One region of the Nocardia grenadensis genome, then DNA from elsewhere that is predicted to be linked to it. Evidence: riboswitches for the same ligand, from Rfam matches in the RefSeq annotation. Region 1 holds a riboswitch; each other region holds the start of a gene.
The links. Region 1 has a riboswitch for cobalamin ahead of ACQPYS_RS10805 (ABC transporter substrate-binding protein). Riboswitches for the same ligand answer to the same signal wherever they lie in the genome.
Positions count from the first base shown of each region.

Region 2: linked by a shared signal. The riboswitch ahead of ACQPYS_RS11255 (FecCD family ABC transporter permease) and the one ahead of ACQPYS_RS10805 (ABC transporter substrate-binding protein) in region 1 are both predicted to bind cobalamin.
Region 3: linked by a shared signal. The riboswitch ahead of metE (5-methyltetrahydropteroyltriglutamate--homocysteine S-methyltransferase) and the one ahead of ACQPYS_RS10805 (ABC transporter substrate-binding protein) in region 1 are both predicted to bind cobalamin.

Region 1 is NZ_CP192054.1:2,374,866-2,378,141, forward strand. It holds gene ACQPYS_RS10805 (ABC transporter substrate-binding protein) at 1-1,304, opposite strand, end outside; cobalamin riboswitch at 1,320-1,501, opposite strand; gene ACQPYS_RS10810 (hypothetical protein) at 1,886-3,274, opposite strand; gene ACQPYS_RS10815 (hypothetical protein) at 3,271-3,276, opposite strand, start outside.
Region 2 is NZ_CP192054.1:2,480,775-2,484,050, forward strand. It holds gene ACQPYS_RS11250 (ABC transporter ATP-binding protein) at 1-209, opposite strand, end outside; gene ACQPYS_RS11255 (FecCD family ABC transporter permease) at 209-1,327, opposite strand; cobalamin riboswitch at 1,372-1,582, opposite strand; gene ACQPYS_RS11260 (HYD1 signature containing ADP-ribosyltransferase family protein) at 2,768-3,276, shown strand, end outside.
Region 3 is NZ_CP192054.1:4,648,952-4,652,227, forward strand. It holds gene ACQPYS_RS21220 (pyruvate carboxylase) at 1-624, opposite strand, end outside; cobalamin riboswitch at 990-1,127, shown strand; gene metE (5-methyltetrahydropteroyltriglutamate--homocysteine S-methyltransferase) at 1,305-3,276, shown strand, end outside.

The DNA.
Region 1 (3,276 bases):
GAATCCTCGGCATTGTCGATTCGTAACTCGAACCCGACCCGTGCGATCTGATCCTGGACCGCGATCGCGACATCGGTGGTCTCCGGCCCCTGCGCCTGCGTGACGAACCGCACCACCAACCGCCGGCCGTCCTTCACCCGGATACCGTCGGCACCCCGGACCCATCCGGCGCCGTCCAGCAGGCGGTTCGCCAACTCCGGATCGTGCACCTGATTGGGCACCCCGAACGACATATCGCGGGGATACAGTCCCGTGGCCGCCTCGAACTGGCCGTTGCCGACATCGGCGGCGATACCTTCGTAATCGATAGCGGCGGTGAATGCCTTGCGCACCGCGGTATCGGTGAAGATCCCCGCCTTCAGGTTCATCTCCACCAGCAGTGACTGCAATGCCGCCGCCGACGACAGCACATGAGTCCCGGCGTCGCCCTGGAGTTCGAGCTGCGCCGAGGTGGACGGGTAGAACGCCATATCGGCCTCACCACTGCGCACACCGGCGAGCCGAGCCTGCTCATCGGGCACCACCCGCACAGTGACGCCCTTCAACGGCGGAGCCCCTTCCCAATGACCGGCGTAGGGCGTGAGAACCAGATTGTCCGGCGACCATTCATCGATGGCATATGGGCCCGAGTAGGCGCCCGCATCGACGATCTTCGCTGAATCGCCCTTCGCCGCCTCCATCGCCGCGACATCGTAGATCTGCAGCGAATTGTCCCGCGCCGCGAGCGCGGCAGGCACCATGGCATTCGGCCTCGGGGTCGTGATCACCACTTTCCCGCCCTCGACGGTCACCTTCGTCGCCGGGTCCAGATACACCTGGGCGGCCTTCGACCGGAGGATCTGCCGGGTCAGTGCGGCGGCGACAGCGGTGGCATCGACCGGCCTGCCGTTCTGGAAGGTGACCCCGGCCCGCAGCGTCACCACCCATCGGGTGTCACCGTCGCGGGAGACCTCCTGTGCCAGCCACGGCTCGATCTGTCCGGCCTCGGAAACCTGCAGCAGGTTCTCGGCGACACCCCAGTCGAACAGCCAGTTGGTGCCGGTCCCGATCGGGTCCAGCCCGGCGATCTTGTAGGAGTTGTAGATGGTCAGCGTGCCATCCCCGGACTCCCGTAACTCCTTCGCCGCTGCAGCGGCATCCTGCGCGCTCTCGGTCGACGCGCATCCCGTGAAGGCCATAGCGGCCGTCAAAAGGCCCGACAGCAGCGCCACGCGCGTGGAACGCCGCCACGACGCGACACCAACGGATTTATCGGGTAATTGCCGCTCGGCGCGACGCCGGGCGCGGCGAGTGAACACTCGCATCCTCATCCTCGTGAAACTCGATCCTGTGTGGGCGCAGGTATCCTGGCTCCCGGATCAACACTCGCCTTCGGCCTTCCAACCCAGGGAGTCGTGGCCATCGGATGAAGGTCTGCTACTCGGTCACAGTTGCGGGACAGCCCCGGATTCACACCGGTGTTCCCTGCCGGAGAAACTTAGCATCCGCTAAGTAACTTCGGGTCGGTTGACAACATCGACGTTGGTTGTGAAGGAGTCCAGTACCTGAGCGGGAGCTACACGACCTGCGACTTCCTATTCGATCGTCAGAGATATGCGCCGGCCCAAGGCGTGGGCGTAGTGGCCGATTCCCCCTCCGGACCCTTTTTTGCTGCATTTGACCTGCAATTTACGCCGATTCTATGAATCAGTTTTGATATATCTGCAGGTCAGGGCAGTGTGTAGGTGTTAGCGCTCCTCTCGGACACCATTTCTGTAGCATTTCTGCGCCAGCAACCGTGTCTTCGCACCGGCCCCTACACTGCCGCGACTGTCACCGGAGTCGGAGCCTACCCGTCCGGACTCGGCGAACTCGCCCGATCATATGGAGTCGATGTGAGCGGGGATTAACCGTCGATAGCGCACACCGGATGGCCACCAGGAAGATCTCCGGATATGCCAGGTGCAGCGTCGTTCTGTGACTCGGCATCGCGGCGATCACCGAGTGAGCTTCGGTCGGCCTGTTCAATGGGCTGTTGCTGATGTTCGTCGGCCAGTAGGTCCGCGATAGTGACGGCTTCGGGAAGAGTCCAGGTCGCCGCTTCGTCTGCGAGTAGCTGGTGCCACGACGGTGCTCCGGCTTCTGCGCGGGCCGCGGTATCCGAGCGGACTTTCAGCGCGAGCTGACCGGTCCGCATGAGGACGGGAACGTTGAGGTGACGAGCTGCTATGGCGGTCTCGCCGGTGATTGCGGCCGCTGCGGTCTTCGACAGGCTGATCGCTCCGGCGGCGGCGTGGGAGGCGAGTAGCATCTCTGTGCGTTTGGCTGCTGTAGGGGTCGGAAGGCGTGAAGAGCCAGTGGAGCGGTAGGCCCCGAGGTGGAGGTGGGTTCGGATGATGACCTCGCTCGCGAGCGTCCCAAGACCAGGTGTCAAGATCCCGGAGCGAAGGTTCAAACCGTCTCCGGAGTTCGTTCCGGCGTAGGCGTCGTTGGCGAACTTTCGTAGGGCAGGGATCGGCATCTCGCACAGAAGTGACCAGCCGGGCAGGGGGAGGTTCATCGGGGTCACGAAGTCGGCGGCCCAGTGCTTCAACAGCAGCGCGATCGCGATATGAGGTTCGGGTGCTTGTGCGAATGGCAGACCGGAGCGAGTCGCCGTCACTTCGGCGATCATCCGCTGGCCGTCTTCCCACCAGATACCTGTGAAAGTGCCGGTGCGGATCTGGTTGAGGGCGGTGAAGAACCGGCCGATGTCGTGGCCGGCGGACCGAACACGATGGTCCGGACCGCCGAATTTCGGTCCGGTGTAGTCGATGGGGAGTCGGGCGGTCTGTTTCTCCCACCGGCGCAGCAGATCGCTGTTCTTCAGCTGCGACAGACCGCCGAGTACCGCAGCGTCCATGTGGTGGTTGTAGAGGTTTCCGAGGGCGCCGATGAGCCCGGAGAGGCCGACGACTACCAGGTCGCTGGGCTCCCACGGAAGTCGTTGGGCTGCCCGCCATCGTTCGAGGTGCGCGAGCGCGATCGGGTCGAGGATGTCGGCGATCTCGGGCTCGCCCCAACCGTAGACTTCGCGGCGCTGTTGATGGCGTGTGGTGAGTTCGGAATAGGTGAGGTCTGTCGGGGTGTTGGCGATGCTCTGTGTCATCGCCGGGTCGACCGGCTGGCCTGATAGCGCGGATGCGGCGATTGCTTCGATATCGTCGAGGTCGCGTGTGAGTGCGTCCAAGTTGCCGATGTAGGCGTCATCGATCGGCGAGATTTGGTCGCTGGAGTCACCGACCGCGGTGCTCACGC
Region 2 (3,276 bases), 110 kb from region 1:
CTGATCGCCGCGATATCCGTCCCATCGACCAGAACCCGTCCCGTCGTCGGGGACAACGCGCGGTAGAGGCAGCGCAGCAGGGTGGACTTACCACTGCCGTTGGGCCCCACGATGCCGAGGAACTGGCCCGGCCCGGCGGCCAGGGTCACCGCCTCGACGACCGTCGTACCGTCGAACTCGACCGTGACCTTCTCGTAGTCGACCCGCATCAGCTGTGCTCCACCAGGGCTCCGCGGCGGCGCATCAGCAGCACGAACACCGGCACTCCCACCGCGGCGGTGATCGCGCCCAGCGGCAGCTCCTGCGGAGGTATGAGGGTCCGCGCCAGCAGGTCCGCCGTCACCAGGGACACCGCGCCCAGTAAGGGCGTCACGACGGTGAGTCGCTGATGGTCGGCGCCTACCAGCAGTCTGGCGATATGCGGGACCACCAGACCGACGAAGCCGATCGCCCCGCATATCGCGACGAAGCAGCCCGTCATCGCGGCGGAGACCACGAACAGGAGCAGCCGGAACCGGGACGGGTTCATGCCCAGTGCGGCACCGACCTCGTCGCCCATCGACAGCGCGTTGAGGTGCCGTGCGTACACGGTGATCACCGCCAGTCCGATCACGGCGACCGTGGCGATGAGGGGCACCATGTGCCAGGTGGCCCCGGCCAGGCTCCCGAGTAGCCAGAACATCACCGAACGGGCCGCATCCCCGTGCGGGGCGAGGAACACCAGCACCGTCGTCGCCGCGGAGAAGCCGTAGCCGAGGGCGGTGCCGGTGAGCACCAGCCGCAGCGGTACCAGCCCGGAGGCCGAGCGGGCCATCAGATAGACGAGCACTGTGGCGGCCAGCGCCCCGGCGAAGGCCGCGGTGGACAGTGCGTAGATCCCGAGCGCGCCGAAGACCCCGAAGAGTACGACCGCGGTCGCGCCCACCGAGGCGCCCGACGAAATCCCGAGCACATAGGGGTCGGCGAGCGGGTTGCGGACCATGGCCTGCACCAGCAGTCCCACCCCGCCGAGCCCGGCCCCGACCAGGGCGGCCAACAGTACCCGGGGCAGCCGCGAGTCGATGACGATCCGGTAGTCGGCGATATCGTCGGCGACCACGGTGGCGCCGCTGAGCTCGGCCCACAGGAACCAGACCGCGTCCCGCCAGGGGACGTGCGCCGCGCCCAGCGTCAACGCCAGGACGGAGACCACCGCCAGTACCGCGATCAAGCCGGGGACCAGCACGGCGATCGGGAGCCGCTGCTTCTCGACAGTTCTCTTCGGCCCTGCACTACCCGCACCGTCTCGAAACGGGCGCGCAGGCAGGCGACTGGCGCACGGACCCATACCTCGTCAACCGCTCCCTCGGAGTCGACAACAGGCCGCGCCGCCGGCACGACCACGCGGGCAGGTCTTCGGACTCGCGGACATGACGCCGACCGGCGTCGCCTACTGGCGGTCGCTTCCCGGGCGGGGCGCCCAGTGCTGATGACCGCGGTCGTTTCCACATACCGCTGCGGGGCAGCTCCGGATTCCCACCGGATTCCCTCTTGCGAGCCACGCGTCCAGGGACGAGCGGCAACCAGCGCTTGGTCACACTAGCATTCGGACCCGCGGGCCGTCCGTCTCTCGCCCTCCGGCTACGTAGCGGCCGCTGCTTTCGGAGCACCGGCCCCCGCGCCGGAAGCCTCCGGTCCCCGGCTTCGGAGAAGCCGAGGCGGGGACTACGTATACAGTCGTCGCCGCGCGGTGGTGGAAGGTGCCGGCAACCCTCGACTGTAGCGCGGCTGATCGGACCACCATTGCGTCATTGATCGAACACCACACCGCCCCAGCCTCCAGGATCCCGGTTCCTTTGAGCCGCAAGCAGTGCCAGGCGACTGGGCGCTCGGGGTCCCCGGCGTGGCGATCGAAGATCACCCACCTGCCCCGGTGGTTGCGGCGGTCAGGTCGGCGTCGAATAGGCAGGCCGGGAGGCATTCGATCCAGCCCGCCCGGCCCCACTGTGTGCCGTTGGCACCAAGACCGAGCCCGGAAAGCTCACTACCAGCGCAGACGCCGATCACATAACCAAATTCGGCTGGATTGCTAAGGGGCCGGTGTCAGTAGTACCTATTCGGCTACGGATGCGAGCCGACCGCCGGATACATCATGCTTGATCTGCGGCGCCGCACAACTCATGGCGGCCGCGAAACCACCACACAGAGGTTTGCTGGACGTCATCTCCGCATGAGCCGGGTAAACCGACAGCTGAAGGCAGGACAGGGTTGATTTACCGACCCGACAACAATGTCGGACAGCATGCGGACGGACCGACCAGCACGGCGGCGGTCGATGGATATCGCAGAGGAGTTCACGGGACTCATCGTCTCTCGAATCCTGATGTCATCGCGGACCCTTCCGGTTACCGCCATGGGTGCGACCTCATCGCTGTTCTCGTCGATGGCTCGACCGGATCCGATCTCGCCGGAGACCATCTGCATGCGGCCGTGGACAACGCGAGCCGACTTCGTCGTTCGGCGGAGCGACCTCCTCGAAGATACAAGCCTCTTCGCAGCTTCGGCGATGGCCGTTCTCGTGGCCGGGCCGAGCTTTCTGCACGAGTATCGGTGCGTTGCAGGGAGTGTGTTCGCGCCTCGGATGGGCAATGGAATCCCAACCGGCGCCGAATCGTCCGGCGAAAGTATCGGACCAGCGGCTCGAACGCCTCGACCGATACCTGAAAAGTTTCCTGTTCGAACAACGTCGGCCGGTACCGAAGAGTTATACGAGAGGTATGGTCCCACGATGCAGCAAGTGCTGAAGAGGATGATGGCGACAATCGCGGGGGATGCCACCAGGACTTTCGGCCTTGCGAGCAGCGCTATCGTGCGAAATATGCGCCGATGCGCGCACTTCGGTTTCGAGTCGGCTCATGTGGTGACCGCAAGTAGTCAAGAAGCAAGTACGCTCTTTCGGAGGGACGGGACGTCCGAGCGGGAGGGCTCATCGCACGGCGGCTCTGCGAACAGGTCCGCTCATCCGAAATTCGGTAATCGCCCAGAGCGGATCATGTATCACTATACTTCCGACGAAGGTTTGAAAGAAATCCTGAGGAGCGGCAAGCTTCGCCCATCGCGGCGGGGACTCGATGATCCACCAGGGCAATTCCTGACAACGATCGAGCCGGGTACTCGAAGCGATGTAGATCTGGCGGACATCCTCGGCCTCGGAGTAAGGCTTTCCCACTACATAGCGATTGATGTGGCGCACTTGCCGAAGAGAAAGATCGTCGATATGGGCGACAGCACGAACTA
Region 3 (3,276 bases), 2.3 Mb from region 1:
ATGCCGCGGGTTCACCACGGCCTGCTCCAGGAACACCGTCGGATCACCGAACGCCGACTCCGCCTCGCGCGAGGCCGCCTCGATCGCTTCCCGCAGCCCGGACCGCTCGGCCACCCGGCGCATACCGCGCCCGCCGCCACCGGCGACGGCCTTCACGAATACCGGGAACTCCATGGATTCCGCGGCCGTCAGCAACTCCGCCACGTCGGCCGAGGGTGCGCTCGAATCCAGGACCGGCAGCCCGGCCGCGCGCGCCGCGGCGATCGCGCGGGCCTTGTTGCCCGCCAGTTCGAGAACCTCGGCCGACGGTCCGATGAAGGTGATGCCCTCCCTCGCGCATGCGGCGGCCAGATCGGGATTCTCCGAGAGGAACCCGTAGCCGGGGTAGATGGCGTCGGCGCCCGCGGTCTTCGCCGCCTCGATGATGGCGTCGACCGAGAGGTAGGCCCGGACCGGATGACCTTCCTCGCCGATCTCGTATGCCTCGTCCGCCTTCAGGCGGTGGACCGAATTACGGTCCTCGTGCGGGAAGACGGCAACCGTTCCGATACCGAGCTCGTACGCCGCACGGAAGGCTCGGATGGCGATTTCGCCGCGGTTGGCAACCAAGACTTTCGAGAACATTGAACCAACGTACCCGGCGTCACACCCAGGATCGACAGCGAAGTCCACTTCGCAGAGTTTTCACAAGGGGGTATTGCAAGGGTGCGAAAAGGAGTTCACCGTGCCGTCATATCTCACCACCCGCGGCCCCCTGCGGCGCGGTGCCGGAACCCCAGCCAATACCCCGCTATTCCGGGTACGTGATCACCACCGGCAAACGCGTCGCTGCCGCACCACGTACCGCCGCCCGCGCCCGTGCCGCGCGGGGAGATGCGGACCGCTCGTGCCGGCGCGTTATGGTGGAACCCGCAGCTGGTCCGCCGGCCGGACGACGAGGAGCCCCGAACGTCCGCCCCCGGCGCCGAAGCCCGCACCACGCGGGTGAGAGGGAATCCGGTGGAAATCCGGAACTGTCCCGCAGCGGTGAGCAGGAACGACCGCCGTCATCAGCACTGGGCAGCACGCCTGGGAAGCGACGGCCAGTAGGTCGGCCGACCGGCCGGTGCCCGCGAGTCCGAAGACCTGCCGGTTGTACCGGATACGCCGTATCCGGTGGTCGTCGCCTCGTGGAGCGGGCGCCGCCACCAGTGCTGACAACCGACCCGACCGCACGGCCGGGTCGTTCGGGGTCTCATCGGTGCCGTGCGTCCGGGAACGGCGACGGCCGTCGAACTTCAGCACTGGAGAACACCGTGACTGTTATTTCGCACACCCCGTTCACCGCAACGGTTCTCGGACTCCCCCGGGTCGGGCCGCGCCGGGAACTGAAACGGGCGACCGAGTCCTACTGGGCGGGCCGGATAGACGCGGCGCGACTACACGAGACCGGCCGCGCGCTGCGCCGGGACCAGTACGCGGAACTGACCGCCGCCGGACTGGACTCGATCCCCGTCGGCACCTTCTCCTACTACGACCAGATGCTCGACACCGCCGTTCTTCTCGGCGCCCTACCCGAGCGGGTCGCCGGGATCGAGGATCGGCTGGACCGCTATTTCGCGGCCGCGCGCGGAACCGAGTCGGTGGAACCGCTGGAGATGACCAAGTGGTTCGACACCAACTACCACTACCTGGTGCCCGAACTCGGCCCGGACACCAAATTCGGCCTGCATCCGGAAGATCTGCTGGCGCAGGTGGCCGAAGCGATCGAACTCGGCGTACCGGTCCGGCCCGTGATCATCGGACCGGTCACCTTCCTGAAACTGGCCAAGACCACCGACGGCGCGGCGCTGGACCGGATCGACGAACTGATCCCGCTGTACCGGGAATTGCTGCGGCTGCTCGCCGAGGCGGGCGCGGGCTGGGTACAACTCGACGAACCCGCGCTGGTCACCGATCTCACCGCGGTGGAACTGGCGACGGTCCGGCGGGTCTACACCGAACTCACCGCGGCGGGGCGGCGGCCGGCGGTGCTGGTGGCCACCTATTTCGGGTATCCGGGCGCGGCGCTGGAAGCGCTGGCCGCCACCGATGTCGAAGGTATCGCCGTCGATCTGGTCGCCGGCACCGAGGTCGCCGCGGTGGCGGCGGTCCCCGCTCTGTCGCACAAACTACTGGTCGCGGGCGTGGTCGACGGTCGAAATGTCTGGCGCACCGATCTCGACGGTGCGCTGTCGACGCTGGCCACGCTGCTGGGCAGCGTAGGGGCCCTGGCGGTTTCCACCTCGTGCTCGCTGCTGCACGTCCCGTACTCGCTGGAGGTGGAGACTCGACTCGACGACGCACTGCGCTCCTGGCTCGCCTTCGGCGCCGAGAAGACCGCCGAGGTGCGGGTGCTGGCGACCGGACTGAGCTCCGGCACCGAGGCGGTCGCCGCGGAACTGGAGACCGCCCGGGCCGCCGCCGCGAGCCGCCGTGCCGATCCACGGATCGGCAATGCGCAGGTACGGGCGCGACTCGCCGCGCTGGGCCCGGACGCCGCCCGGCGGGCTCCCGCCGAACAGCGCCGGACCCTGCAGCGGGAGCGTCTGCACCTGCCGCCGCTGCCGACCACCACCATCGGCTCCTACCCGCAGACCTCGGCCATCCGGCTGGCCCGGGCGGCACTGCGGTCCGGGGAGATCGACCGGGCCGAGTACGTGCGCCGGATGCGGGCGGAGATCGGCGAGGTCGTCGCCCTGCAGGAGGAACTCGGGCTCGATGTCCTCGTACACGGCGAACCGGAACGCAACGATATGGTGCAGTACTTCGCCGAACAGCTGGACGGATTCGCGGCGACCGATCTGGGCTGGGTGCAGTCCTACGGCACCCGCTGCGTGCGCCCGCCCATCCTGTTCGGTGACGTCTCCCGCCCGGCCGCGATGACGGTTGACTGGATCACCTACGCGCAGTCGCTCACCGACAAACCCGTCAAGGGCATGCTCACCGGCCCGGTCACCATCCTGGCCTGGTCCTTCGTCCGCGACGACCAGCCACTGGCGGATTCGGCCCGGCAGGTGGCCCTGGCGATCCGGGACGAGACGGTGGATCTGCAGAACGCGGGTATCCGCATCGTCCAGGTCGACGAGCCCGCGCTGCGGGAGCTGCTCCCGCTGCGTGACGCCGATCAGCAGGCGTACCTGGACTGGTCGGTGCATGCCTTCCGGCTGGCCACCTCCGGGGTGGCCGACTCCGTCCAGATCCACACCCACCTGTGCTACTCGGAGTTCGGTGAGGTGATCGACGCCATTGCCGGGC